Regions from separate parts of the Anoxybacillus sp. UARK-01 genome, predicted to be linked through region 1. Evidence: riboswitches for the same ligand, from Rfam matches in the RefSeq annotation. Region 1 holds a riboswitch; the other holds the start of a gene.

Region 1 (7,282 bases):
GACCGCTAAACTCGGAAACTTTGGCTTCAAGCCTTTTGATAAGAACGCCGGTAAATAGAAAATACGGCAAAATAACAACCTTTTTCGCACCAAGTTTTATACAGCGTTCCACCCCTTCCTCTAAAAGCGGAGCTGTGACCCCCATAAACGCCGGCTCAACGAGCGAGTAGTTCGTTCGTTCCCAAAACAGCCGTGCGATTTTATATAAATCGCTATTGGCATCAGGATCGCTGCCCCCACGTCCAAGCAGCAAAATAGCGGTATCAGGATCAGGAGCTTCCACATTTTCACCAATTTCTTGCAATCTTTCTTTTAAAATAGTAAATGTTTGCTCATGAATGCCAATCGGTCTACCATATATAAAGGTGACATGCGGATATTGCTGTTTCGCTTCATCGATTGCAGCTGGAACATGTAGCTTGGAGTGGCCAGCCGCAAGCAAAATAATCGGAATGACGATCACTTCATCTGCTCCTTCTTCAACACAGCGTTTCATTCCTTCCAACATCGTCGGCAAGCCAAACTCTAAAAAACATGTTTCAATATGATAGCGAGCATCCACTTGCGGACGCAAACGCTCCACAAATTGGATGACTTGTTCGTTCCCTTCCGGATCCCGGCTTCCGTGTCCTACAAATAAAATCGCCTTCACTCTTTTTCCCCCTATTCTCCACACGCCGAAACTTCGATTTTTTGATTGGTGCGAGGTTCTTGGTAAACAAAACCTCCTGCTTTTTTTACTCTTTGGAAAAATTTATGGAATCTTTCATTAGGATGCCCGTGTTCCTTATATTCTTGAATAATTTGTATGACGACAGGAACGATTTGCTCAGGCGGTATCCCCTCTGCCACAAGCTGCCCAGGATAGGCATTTCTCCCAATCGTTTTTCCACCTAAAAATAAATCAAACGCGCCTTTGCGGTAGACAATGCCTATATCTTCTCTTACCGCTCCGTAGCACGCCATTCCACAGCCGTTAATTCCCAGCTTTAGCTCTTTTGGCAGCGCCATTCCTCCCAGCTTTTCGTGCAGCTGTTCAGCGTATGGAATCCCCTCTTTTTTCTCACCATCGCAAAAATCGCATGCTTTAACGGTTAATACGTTGCCAATCGGCATGACAACAAGACCTGCTTCCTTCAATTTTCGAACCATGTCATCAGGACGGTCTGTCAACATTTCCAGCTTTAAATAATGATCCGGTGTATACATCATCTTGCCACGGTTCCCGACCATTTCAGCAATCAGCAGCATTTGCTGTGGCGTAAAGGCCTTATTCGCGACTCCCGGACTTACTGCCAGTTCAAAAATCTCCTCGATTGCTCTCGCTTGTTCGTATTGACGAATGGCCACTTTTTGCAGGGCTTCTTCCGCTGTTTTGCGCACTCTCTCTGTTTCTTCTGTTTGATCGAGCGCCCACGGCTCGGCCTCCTTGCGCAGCCGTTCGTGCGGTTTTAGCCGCTGCTCCAGCTTATCCAAGCTATATTTCCGCTGGTATCCGCGCGGCGTAATCATCAGCCCATCATGCACAAATGTCGATGAATTGCCAATAATGACAGTCGTTAGCATACCTATATCATGTTCCAGCATATGTTCTAGATCTGTCATAACCACATTCTGCCGGGGGCGGTATGCGCTTTTCACCAGACCAACAGGGGTTTGTGGAGAACGGTAGCGCAGCAAAATGCGCTGAGCTTCGACAATTTGCCTCGTTCTCCTTCCGCTTTTTGGGTTATAAAGAGCAATGACAAAATCGGCCATCGCCGCTGCTTCAATCCGTTTCTCAATCACCGCCCACGGCGTCAAGTGATCGCTTAAGCTAATGGTACAAGCATCGTGCATAATAGGGGCCCCTAATAGCGCTGCACATGAATGGATGGCAGAAACTCCGGGAATGATTTCGACTTCTATTCCGCTTTCTTTTGTCCATCCCTTCTCAATTAATACCTCATATACAAGTCCCGCCATGCCATACACTCCTGCATCGCCGCTTGAAATAACCGCTACTTTCTTGCCCTTTTCCGCCCATTTCACCGCTTCCTGCGCTCGGCCCACCTCTTCTGTCATACCTGTGCTGATAATCGGCTTTTCTCCTATTAAATCCGCCACAAGCTCGATGTAAGTCTTATAGCCAATCACAATATCACTTTCTTCAATCGCTTGTCGTGCCCGTTTCGTCATGTGGTCGGCACTGCCCGGCCCAAATCCGATGACCAATAATTTTCCTTGCATTGTTTCACCTCTTTCTTTATGATTCAACCTTCTCCTTTAGCCATGAAGGTTTAACAAGACGACGGCCGAGATCATGTCAACAAAAGGCCAGATAGCAACGCTTCCAAAGTTCATCAATGTTTGAAAGCGGCTTGCGGCTCAAGAATTCGGCCATCAAAACTATAAAATGATGCCTCTATCACTCTAGAAGGCTGGGAACCTAGCAAACTGGCTAACCGTTTATGATTTAGTCTGATTTAAAGCATTTAAGAATCTTAAAAAAGCGCGTTCGCGTACCATTCTGCTTTTTCGCCTAATCGTTGCTTCAGCTCGCAAATATCGCGAGGGATTTTTGCGTCTTCGGGAAAAAGGGCGTTCCAAACGGAAGCAAGCAGCGGAATGCCGAGACGGTATTCTTGCAGTATGCTCGGCCGTGCAAACAGCTCTTGCGGTTCCCCGTGCATCACAATTTGCCCATCATGCATCACAAAGACGATGTCAGCCCATTTCAAAACAAAGTCAAAATCGTGAGTCGCAATGAATACCGTTGTTCCTGCTTGATGAATATCATTGATTTTTTCTACCAATCGCTCTGTTTGTAAGAGATCCAAATAGGCTGTCGGTTCATCTAACACTAGCAAATGCGGCCTCATGGCCATCACCGAAGCAAGAGTCAGCCATTTTTTTTGGCCGAGACTTAAATGGTGGACAGGCTTGTCCATCCATGATTGCAGGCCAAATTCACGAACCGTTCTGGCGATTTCCTGATTGATTTCTGCTTCATGTAGCCCCAGCTGATGCAAACCAAAGGCTAATTCATCTCTCACAACAGGAGCCAAAAGCTGATGTTCTGGATTTTGAAAAACAATGCCTACCTCTCGGCGCCATTGTTGAATCGTTTGGCGCCGGTCAGCCATTTTTTGCTCTTTCCAATAGATGCATCCGCGATTGGGGCGCAACAGCCCGTTCATATGCAAAAATAACGTCGTTTTCCCACAGCCATTATGGCCAATAAGCGCATATTTTTTCCCTCTGAAAATCTGAAGAGACACTCCCTTCAGCACTTCTTGGCCATGAGGATATTGGTAATACACCTCTTCTAATCTCAACATCTTTTTTTCCTCTCGATCATCTCATCCATATGAGTACCCCCATTCCGGCAATCGCCTCTACAATATAGCGCTTGCTCCATACACCACCCGTTTCGTTTTGAATATAGACAAGCTCATCGGAAAACCCGCGCGCCCGTAATGCGAGCAATAAAGCATGGTAAGCGCCCCATACTTTTTGCCAAAGCTGAAAAATAAGCATGGCGCCATGCCGCCAATGACTGCCGCCGTTGCGTGCTTTCATCGCCGTATACAATTCCTCCGCCGCCTGCTCAAACACAAAGATAAATCGATACATAAAAAATAGTAATTCAATCATAACGGATGGTATTTTCAGTTTTTTTAATACATAGAGCAACTCTGGAAACGGCGTTGTTACTAAAAGGAAAAATAAGCACGACCATGCTGCAATGGAGCGCAGCGATACATCGATTGCTGCCGGAATATTTCCTCGATTCACGGATATGTGCCATGAATCAAGGGAAATAAGCAAAATCGGCCAGCTAATTAAAAGGAAAAGGATGACCATTCCCAACGTTTTTACATATACTTTCCAAGAAACACCTGCATACCCAATCGTCCATATGGCTAGCCAGAAAATAATAAAAAGATGCGTTCCTCTGCTTCCTACCATAGTGTTCAAAAGCAAGAGAAAAGAGAATAAAGTCTTTTGTTCAGGCCGCAGACGGCGCAGACGATTATGATAGGCAATCATGTCAAAATGCCGAATCATTCCGCTTCATCTCTTCGACCGGCTCGACCTTTATAAACGCCGATAATATAGCCAATCACCCCGGCGCCAAGCGCGGCTTGCAAAGAAAATAACAATGTTTCCACTTCCCCACCCGGCGGTGAAAAGATCGTCTCAAACCAAGGCTTATAATCCGGGACGATCGTTTGAATCGCTTTTTCCGCTTGATCATCTGTACCGCCAAAATCCGAATTGCGAACCAATAGCAAGGGAGCGACAGCTAATACAAAAGCAAGAACAATAAGCAAGAGATTTCGCTTCATCTGCTAGGCTCCTTTCTGAAGTTGATTCAGCTCTCGACTGCTGTAAGTAGATAAAAAGTTCCACACAACAACAGTCAGCAGCCCTTCGGTGATCGCGAGCGGTATTTGCGTAATCGCAAAAATTCCGGCAAATTTAAGAAATGAAGCTGCTACTCCTCCTGTTGTGTCGGGAAAAGCAAGCGCCAATTGCCATGATGTAACTACATATGTGGCCAAGTCAGAAAGAAAAGCGGCTAAAAAAATGACAAATCGCTGCGAAATGTTATACCTTTTTCCTAAACGATACACCCCGTATGCTACTAGCGGACCGCATACCGCCATTGACATCGCGTTCGCTCCTAATGTCGTCAATCCCCCATGCGCCAGTAGTAACGCTTGGAATAAAAGAACGATGCTCCCCATCACCGTCATCGTTAGCGGACCAAATAAGACGGCCCCGAGCCCGACTCCAGTCGGATGGGAGCTGCTGCCTGTCACCGATGGGATTTTTAATGCCGAAAGTACAAAGGTAAAAGCTCCTGAAAGCGCAATCAACAATTTTAATTCAGGATGGCGCTTTGTGATCTTCATCAGCGCTCGCACTCCGGCGATGAAAAACGGCAGAAAAACAATCCACCAAAATAGCGCCCATTTCACCGGCAAAAATCCTTCCATAATATGCATAGCATAGGCTGGTGTACCGCTATTGACAGTAAAATAAACAACAAGGCCACATAGCAGCAGCAGAAACTTCCATTGCTTCATACCCTCTCCTCCTTGATGCTAGCTTTTTTAGTAATGCCAACCGCAGCTGTTGGATGGCACATCGATAATCCATCTTCTCCATACTGATAGGTGACGATATCTTTTAAAGGATCACCATCTTTTAAATGTGTTTGGACAAGCTCTCTTCCTTTATCCGGCGTCACCCCCTTGTACCAAACTCCTTGCGGATACACGATTACTACGCACGCATCATTACAGCGGCCATTGCAGCGCGTTCTCGTTGTGTGTACAGTGCTGTCCAATTCCAGCCGCGCAATTTCATCACGAATGGCGATTGTCACCTCCTCTCCGCCTTTTCGCATGCAGCTGCCGCCGTTACAGATCAATACGTGATGCTTTACTCCAGTTAAATTCCACGTTGTCACACCGATCCTCTCCTTTTTGATGAAATAAAAAAGCACCTCTATCGATAGAGGTGCAGAAAAATGCATACGGCCAATCACAAATGCATATGTATACCATTCCCCCGCACGTCTACCTATAATCCCGTAGGTATCCGGCCGAGCAAATAAGGCAGGTCTCCTGACTTAGAATCATCGCTTCATTGCGCCTTCCCGAAGTTTCCTTCAGTGACATGATGCAATGAAGCTCCTCATCACAGTGGCGGGTACCGTGACGGCTTTTCACCGTACTTCCCTTTTAAGCCTGTCCCAATAGAGAAAGGCACCTTACTTGCTTTAGCAAACGATTCAATGATTCAGTTGTTCCTCCACAATGATATGATGAATTTTCGAAAAAAGTCAACCATTTTTATTTTTCGAACAGTTTTGTTTTAGCGACAACAACTCCATCGCTATCAACATACACATGCGCGCCCGGCTCCCAATGTACGCCCCCGAATTCAAGAACGTGATCACGCGCCCCTTTCCCTTCTTTTTTGCTTTTGACAGGGCATGTCCCAAGAGCGATTACGCCAAGCGGCATTTGCGCAATTTCAGCTGAATCGCGAATGCAACCATGGACAATCACGCCTGCAAGTCCTCGTTCACAAGCGATTTGTGCCAGACGATCTCCGAGCAATGCACAATTTCGCGAACCTTTTCCATCAACAACTAACACCGTGCCTGCCGGAATGGTTTCTAGCGCTTCGCGAACGAGCACATTGTCCTCGAATACCTCAACAGTGGCAATCGGTCCGGAAAACTCTGTTTTTCCGCCATAAGAATGCAACGGTAATTGGCACACTTGCAGCTCCGACAAAAATTGATCACATAAATCTGCTGTCTTCATTTAATTTCCCTTCCCCCATTTTTCTTTGTCTATTAAATCCTTTTGACATTTTGAAAAAAAATCCTGCAAAATCCGTCAAAAAAAAAAACAGAGGAACGGTGAAATAAGAAGAACTAATATGGTTTCCCGCAAGTGTGGATGATCATTTTACTAAAAATATGGAATGATTGAGCTAGACACAAGCTTTTCTGCCATATGCATGCCCAGTCGGCAAGTCATTTGCTTGCCGACTACGGTAGAAAAGCTGGGAATCAAGTAATGCCAATGATTTTTATTGGATCATCAGCACACCGGATTGTTTACATAAAATTATTATCGTAACACATTCTAGTCGAGCCTCTGCAGGCAGTCCCTATATAAGCAGGTTTCGACAGCACGCTTTGGCGTGACCGAGACAAGTCAGCGGCCTATCCTCTAACCGTGGTTCTCCATTTTATACAGCACGAGAAATAAAACAAGTAATCCACCACCAGCGATTAGGTCAACAGCTAAAACCGTCCGGATTTATAAATTAAATATAACAGCCATAAAAACATCAAAGAGGCGATACCAAACCCAATCTCAATTGCTGGAATTTTCCAAAGTAAAGTCGATTGCCTACCTAAAGAAGAGCCAATAATAATCCCTGCCATAATAATGCTGAAAGACAGCAGCACAATACTGAAGGATAAGCGATTACTAATTTGATCTAATTTTTTTAAAAAAAGCGGCCATTCAGGAATATCCATTTTCAAATGCAGCTTTCCTTGTTTAATAAATGCCGTTAACTCCTTCATGTTCTTAGGGAAGTCCAGCAACATTTCTCCATAATTGAACACGCGCTTCCACACTTCTTCGGTTAGATGTTTAGGATGCAAGCGCTCCTTTAATAGCTGGCGTCCAAATGGTTCAGCAATATTGAGAATGTTCAGCTCCGGATCTAACTGCTCTGCTACGCCTTCCACTGTTAGCAACGT
Region 2 (7,282 bases), on a different contig from region 1:
TCGCAAAATGGTACCAAAAAGCCATAAATGCTTTTCCACCAATCACTTTTGAAAGGATCACTGCCATCCCAATAGCCAAAGTCGGTGCACCGCCTGTACGCGATAAAATCGTTTGCTCCCCTACATCTTTGGCCAACTCTGTCAATGCGTCTGGGGTAACGACAAATCCCCAAGATGAAACCGTTTGGGCAGCCTGGACTACATCTGTGCCAATAGCAGCTGCTGGACTATTAATCGCAAAATAAACCCCTGGTGTTAGCACGCATGCCGCGACAAGAGCCATTACCGCTACAAACGACTCCATAAGCATCGCCCCATATCCGATTGGGCGGGCATGACTTTCGAGTTCGATCATTTTTGGCGTCGTTCCGGAAGAAACAAGAGCATGGAATCCAGAAACAGCTCCGCACGCAATGGTGATAAATAAAAATGGGAATAAATTTCCTGAAAATACAGGTCCTGTTCCATCCACGAATTTAGTCACAGCAGGCATTTGCAAATCAGGTGCAACAACAAGAATACCAAGCGCTAGACCAACGATCGTTCCGATTTTAAGAAAAGTGCTTAAATAATCGCGCGGCGCTAGCAATAGCCATACAGGCAACGCCGAAGCCACAAATCCATAAGCAATCATTAAAAGAGCAATTGTCTCCCCTTTAAATGTAAACATATTGGCTAATGTCGGATGTTCAGCCACATGCTGTCCCGCAATAAGGGAAACAATCAGCAGAACAAAACCGATCAATGAAGCTTCCCCTACGCGGCCTGGCCGCAGATAGCGCATGTAAATTCCCATAAAAATCGCAATCGGAATCGTTGCCGCAATGGTAAACATTCCCCACGGGCTTCCTACAAGCGCTTTCACAACCACCAACGCTAACACGGCTAATAAAATAATCATGATACCTAAAATCCCAAGCATAGCAACAAGCCCTGTGAAGGAGCCCATTTCTTCTTTAATCATTTCACCAAGTGACTTTCCGTTGCGGCGCATTGAAGCAAACAAAATGACAAAATCCTGTACCGCACCTGCTAGTACCACACCGACTACAATCCAAAGCGTGCCCGGCAAATATCCCATCTGTGATGCCAAAATAGGGCCAACAAGCGGGCCAGCTCCTGCAATAGCAGCAAAATGATGTCCGAATAACACCCATTTATTCGTCGGCACATAGTCTTTTCCATCATTCATCACTTCAGCTGGTGTTTTGCGATTATCATCCAGCTCAAATACTTTCCGCGCAATAAATTGGCTATAAAAACGATAAGCCACTGCATATACACACACCGCTGCCACAATGAGCCAAATCGCATTAATCGTTTCGCCGCGGTGCAGAGCCAATACCGCAAAGCCAATGGCTCCAATGATCGAAATCAATCCCCAAATCACGATTGATTTAACCGCTTTCAAAATCCTCTCCCCCTTTGCACTAAAAAATTATCCTCTACTCACAGCGATTATACTAACTATTCTGAAAAGTTACCCAAATATTTTCTTAACATGAACAAAACTAGACATAACATGTCAAATTACACACCTAACATGCACCATTTTCAAATTCCCGATCTCAATAGGAACAAAATGTATATTTTCAATAAAATGTAATTATATAAACTGTAAAAAGCGGAAATGATAAAAATAAGGCAGGGCTCTTTTTCTATATACGAGGCGATATAGGATATAGTCGATGATCAACAAACAAAATCCATTAGTAAAGGGTTAAGAAAACGTGAAAGCAATTGAACGGTTGTTATGGAGTATTGCTTTACCAGGATTCGGACAGCTTTTGAATCAAAAGTATCTCAAAGGAACCATCTTTATTTTATTAGAATTTATTGTAAACTCTCAATCCCGATTTAATGAAGCCATTCGCCTGAGCTTTTTGGGAAAAACAATCGAAGCAACCCAAGTCATTGATTTTCAATGGCTTATGTTTTATCCGTGTTTGTATTTTTTTGCAATGTGGGATGCTTATAAAGATGCTGACGGTGGTCGCTCTCCTTACGCTTTTCTTCCATTCGTTTTTTCAGCTTATTTTGTCACAGTTGGACTGATGTACTCTTCCCGCGTTACCATCTTCGGCATTTTTTTTGGACCAATTTGGCTGCCAATGCTCTCAGTTATTCCTGGTGTGCTCACCGGTTTACTGATTCGCTCGCTGCTTATTAAATTTCTCCCACTTCAAAAATAAACGCGCCGATCGAGCGCGTTTTTTATTTTTCCACTTCAGAAATATTATAGTTGAATTTTCCATTGATTTATTATATGATGATACCAGTGCAACTAACAAACACAATATATTGTATCGAAGAATAAAAACAAAAACTATATATAGTAGAACAAACCACAAGTAAAGGTGTCCCTTAGGACTTAATAGGGAATCTGGTGTAAATCCAGAACTGCCCCCGCAACTGTATGTGCGGACGAAATGGAAGCTCCACTGTATACGAAAGCTTATACGGCGCGTATACGGGAAGGATCCAAAGTAGGAAGAAGCACAAGTCAGGAGACCTGCCTTGCTTGTTTCGTTTCACATTCTTCGGGGAGGGAGAAGATGAAGCGATGGTTTAAGAAGGGAAGTTTTATTCCTTTTTATACTATCGTTTCATCCACTCAATCCGGAGTGGATTTTTTTATTGGAAAGAGGAGGAGCCGATAATGACGTTTACTTTTCAAACCGTTTCTCAAGAAGAATTGATTGCCTGGATTCATGATCTTACAAATGAATTTCCTCATCTAGACACATCCGAATATATCAAGCGTGTGCTTCGCATGATTCAAAACAAAGACACTGCGTCCTTCGAACAAATGGCAAATGATTGCATTCTTGAGGGACTTTCATATATTAGCGAAGCAGAACCAGACTGGACCTTTGTTTGCGCCCGCATTTATTTACAGAAGCTTTATCACGAAGCAGCTCAAAATCGCGGTTATCATCCAAAAGAACGCTACGGTGATTTTTACGAGCTGGTCGCTTCTCTCGTTTCCAAGGGAGTTTACAACCATTCTTTGCTTGATGATTATGAAAAAGAAGAAATTAAAGAGATTGGAGCGATCATCAATCCAGAAAAAGACAAGCTATTTACCTATATCGGTCTCCGCACGCTTGCAGATCGCTATCTTGCCCGTGATTATGAAAGAAATTTATATGAACTGCCGCAAGAGCGCTTTCTCATCATCGCGATGACATTGATGGCCAAAGAGCCAAAAACGCAGCGACTTGCCTTTATCCGAGAAGCATACTGGGCATTAAGCAATTTATATATGACGGTTGCCACTCCGACTTTAGCCAATGCAGGAAAAAACTATGGTCAGCTATCAAGCTGCTTTATCGATACGATTGATGACAGCCTGCAAGGTATTTACGACAGCAATACCGATATTGCTAACCTTTCCAAGGCAGGGGGCGGCATTGGCGTCTATCTCGGAAAGATTCGCAGCCGCGGCAGCGATATTAAAGGATTTAAAGGGATTTCATCCGGCGTGATTCCATGGATGAAGCAATTGAATAACACCGCTGTCAGCGTCGATCAGCTTGGCCAAAGAAAAGGAGCCATCTCTGTCTACTTAGACGTGTGGCATAAAGATATTTTTGCTTTTTTAGATGCCAAATTAAACAATGGCGATGAACGGATGAGGACACACGATTTATTCACAGGCGTTTGCATCCCTGATTTATTTATGGAGCAAGTAGAAAAACGCGGAGATTGGTATTTATTTGATCCACACGAAATACGACAAATCATGGGATTCAGTCTAGAAGACTTTTATGATGAAGAAAAAGGGGACGGCAGTTTTCGTCAAAAATATTGGGAATGCGTTCAAGAAAAGCGCCTTTCAAAAGAGAGAGTTCCAGCTATTGAAATTATGAAAAGCATTATGCGCAGCCAGCTAGAATCAGGCACACCATTTATGTTTTATCGCGATGAAGTGAATCGAAAAAATCCGAACTCACATCTCGGCATGATTTATTGTAGCAACCTTTGCACTGAAATTGCCCAAAATCAAAGCCCGACCGTGATGGAAAAACAATATGTAAAAGATGGGAAAATCATCATTGAAAAAATCCCTGGCGATTTTGTCGTCTGCAACCTATCATCGATCAATTTAGCTAAAGCCGTTATGGACGATGTGCTTGAACGGCTCGTCCCTATTCAAATGCGCATGCTTGATAACGTGATTGACTTAAACCAAATCCCTGTTTTGCAGGCACAGTTGACAAATCAAAAATATCGGGCTGTCGGACTAGGCACATTTGGATGGCATCATTTGCTCGCTTTAAAAGGCATTCGCTGGGAATCAGAAGAGGCCGTTTATTATGCGGACGAGCTTTATGAACAAATTGCTTATCTCACTATTCAAGCAAGCATGGAGCTTGCTCAAGAAAAAGGCAGTTACCCAGCGTTTTCTGGATCTGATTGGCAGACAGGGGCCTATTTCGATAAACGTGGCTACAACACTTCCAAATGGATTCATCTGAAAGAAAACGTAGCTAAACATGGAATGCGCAACGGCTATGTGATGGCGATTGCTCCCAATGCTTCGACATCGATTATTGCCGGCAGTACCGCCAGCATTGATCCGATCTTTTTGAAGATGTATGCCGAAGAAAAAAAAGATTATAAGATTCCAGTTACAGCGCCAGACTTAAACGAAAAAACAACTTGGTACTATAAATCAGCCTATCATATTGACCAGTATTGGAGCATTCAACAAAACGCGATGCGACAGCGCCATATTGACCAATCCATCTCATTCAATTTTTACGTAATGAACACCATTAAAGCAAAGGATTTATTAGCCCTTCATCTTGCCGCTTGGAAATCCGGTTTAAAAACAACCTATTATGTTCGTTCAACATCAAGCAACATTGAAGAATGTGAATCATGCGCAAGTTAATATAAGGAGGAGTTATGATGACATCTGCTTTAACGAAACGAATCATTATGGACCCTGAAGCGCCCAACCGTTCCACGCGAATCATCAACGGACGATGCTCGAATGTGCTCAATTGGGACGATATTGCCTATCCTTGGGCATATGCTAAATATAAACGAATGCTCGCCAATTTTTGGACACCATTTGAAATTAATATGTCCCAAGATGTCAAGCAATTTCCATTATTAACCGCACGTGAACAGGATGCTTTTTTAAAAATTATCGGCCTGCTAGCCTTACTTGACAGCATCCAAACAGATTATGCAGGAAAGGTTGCTGATTACATTACCGACTCAAGCATCAACGCGCTGATGATCATGCTGGCTCAACAGGAGGTCATTCATAATCATTCTTATTCTTACGTACTTTCTAGCCTCGTTCCAAAACAAAAGCAAGATGAGGTATTTGAATTTTGGCGAAATGAGCCTATATTGCGGAAAAGAAACGATTTTGTCACAAACGGATATAAAGAATTTGCCGAGCAGCCAAATGTAGAAAATTTATTAAAATCCATTGTCTATGATGTCATTTTAGAAGGCTTATTCTTCTATTCCGGCTTTGCTTTCTTTTATAACTTGGCACGCAATCAAAAAATGGTGGCCACAAGCACTATGATTAATTATATTAATCGCGATGAACATATCCATGTCGACTTATTCGCAAAAATATTCCAAGAGGTTCTGCGCGAATATCCAGAATATCGGACAGATGACTTAGCGGCATTTGTTCAGCAAACCTTTATTCAAGCGGCCGAATTAGAAATCGAATGGGCGAGCTTCATGATCGGCCATGATATTGAAGGCATTCATCTTGAGGATTTACATGATTACATTAAATTTTATGCGAATGTCCGCTGCCACCAGCTTGGCTTCGAGCGTCCATTTGAAGGCTATCGGACAAATCCGCTCCGCTGGATTAAAGCCTATGAAGAAGTAGATCTAGGCAAATCCGACTTTTTTGAACAAAAATCGCGACAATATACAAAAGTGAATGTCGATAATGGCTTCGATGAGCTCTAACAAAGCATCCGCCAATCATTCATGGCCGATGAGCCGGCAAACAAAATCCATTAAACATCCCGTCATTTCTATTTCTGCATCAGAAGGACTGAAAAACGCTTGGCAGACAAGAAACACAGCCGAACGCAAACACAAATCAAACCAAGGCGTTCACGAATAGACAAATAAAGCCTCCCTGCCGGATAAAAGCGTTTCGGCAACAGTCTAAAGCCGCCAATCATTGATTGGCGGCTTTAGCTTCCCCTTTATTATTTTCTTTTCCCTTTTTGATCATGCCAGCGCAAACGACTCCAGCAACGACAAGCAGCTCAAAACCATATTTAATCACAGGATTAGCAAAGTATCCTTTTAAAAACGGCTCATCAACAATCATCTTTGAAGCGGTCCACGCAAGAATGGCACCACCGATTGTAATAATGATTGGAAAACGCTCCACCCATTTCAAAATAAGGGTACTGCCCCACACAACGACTGGAACCGAAATGAGCAATCCCAAAACGACTAATAAAAAGCTACCATGCGCAGCTCCTGCTACTGCTAATACGTTGTCTAAACCCATTAACGCATCAGCGATAATAATGGTTCGAATCGCCTCCCACATGCTTTTCCCTGCCTGTACTTCATGCCCTTTTTCTTCCACCAATAGCTTATAGGCAATCCAGATGAGTAAAACTCCACCGACTAGCAGCAAACCTGGAATTTTTAATAACCATACAACAGCCAGGGTTGCCACGGCGCGAATGACAATCGCTCCAACCGTCCCCCATAGAATCGTTTGCTTTTGTTGCTGTTTTGGCAAATTGCGTGCCGCCAGCCCGATTACAATCGCATTATCTCCAGCTAATACTAAGTCGATAATGATAATAGATAAAAGAGCGGACCAAAACTCCATTGAAAATAACTCCATTTAGCATTTCCTCCTTCCATTACACTCCGTATTTACGCTTTAAGTGATGTGGCGATGCTTCTATCATTTTCTGCAAAATCCACATAAAAATTGCCACATCATCAAAAATACCAAAAATACCTAACCAATCAGGGAGCAGATCAAACGGAAAAACAAAGTAGGCAAATATGATCAGCACATATGTCATCTTTTTAGAAAGCGGTATTTCATGAGAACAAAAAAATCCAACTAAAAATGGGATCAAGCGATAAGTGTGAAAAAGCAATCTCGCTTTTTTCCAGGCTTTTCTCATTCTCTTCCTCCTTTCTTCATGTAATGAAAAAAGACCTTTACCGTTATGGTAAAGGCCTTCTATCAAAACAGACCTTTACCATCGTTCGGTAAAGGTCTTGCTAACAACATCACCGTTGCCAACAA

What was found. Region 1 has a riboswitch for cobalamin ahead of B6A27_RS09195 ((2Fe-2S) ferredoxin domain-containing protein). Riboswitches for the same ligand answer to the same signal wherever they lie in the genome.
Region 2: another riboswitch for cobalamin. It lies ahead of B6A27_RS04750 (ribonucleoside-diphosphate reductase subunit alpha); the one in region 1 lies ahead of B6A27_RS09195 ((2Fe-2S) ferredoxin domain-containing protein).

The regions. Positions count from the first base shown of each region.
Region 1 is NZ_NASY01000041.1:92,212-99,493, reverse strand. It holds gene B6A27_RS09225 (sirohydrochlorin chelatase) at 1-652, opposite strand, end outside; gene cobJ (precorrin-3B C(17)-methyltransferase) at 664-2,229, opposite strand; gene B6A27_RS09215 (energy-coupling factor ABC transporter ATP-binding protein) at 2,484-3,320, opposite strand; gene cbiQ (cobalt ECF transporter T component CbiQ) at 3,337-4,050, opposite strand; gene B6A27_RS09205 (energy-coupling factor ABC transporter substrate-binding protein) at 4,047-4,331, opposite strand; gene B6A27_RS09200 (energy-coupling factor ABC transporter permease) at 4,335-5,075, opposite strand; gene B6A27_RS09195 ((2Fe-2S) ferredoxin domain-containing protein) at 5,072-5,461, opposite strand; cobalamin riboswitch at 5,592-5,782, opposite strand; gene rraA (ribonuclease E activity regulator RraA) at 5,847-6,326, opposite strand; gene ubiB (2-polyprenylphenol 6-hydroxylase) at 6,815-7,282, opposite strand, start outside.
Region 2 is NZ_NASY01000031.1:49,703-56,984, reverse strand. It holds gene B6A27_RS04760 (carbon starvation CstA family protein) at 1-1,411, opposite strand, end outside; gene B6A27_RS04755 (hypothetical protein) at 1,731-2,192, shown strand; cobalamin riboswitch at 2,338-2,534, shown strand; gene B6A27_RS04750 (ribonucleoside-diphosphate reductase subunit alpha) at 2,660-4,900, shown strand; gene B6A27_RS04745 (ribonucleotide-diphosphate reductase subunit beta) at 4,918-5,958, shown strand; gene B6A27_RS04735 (TerC family protein) at 6,176-6,865, opposite strand; gene B6A27_RS04730 (YkvA family protein) at 6,885-7,157, opposite strand.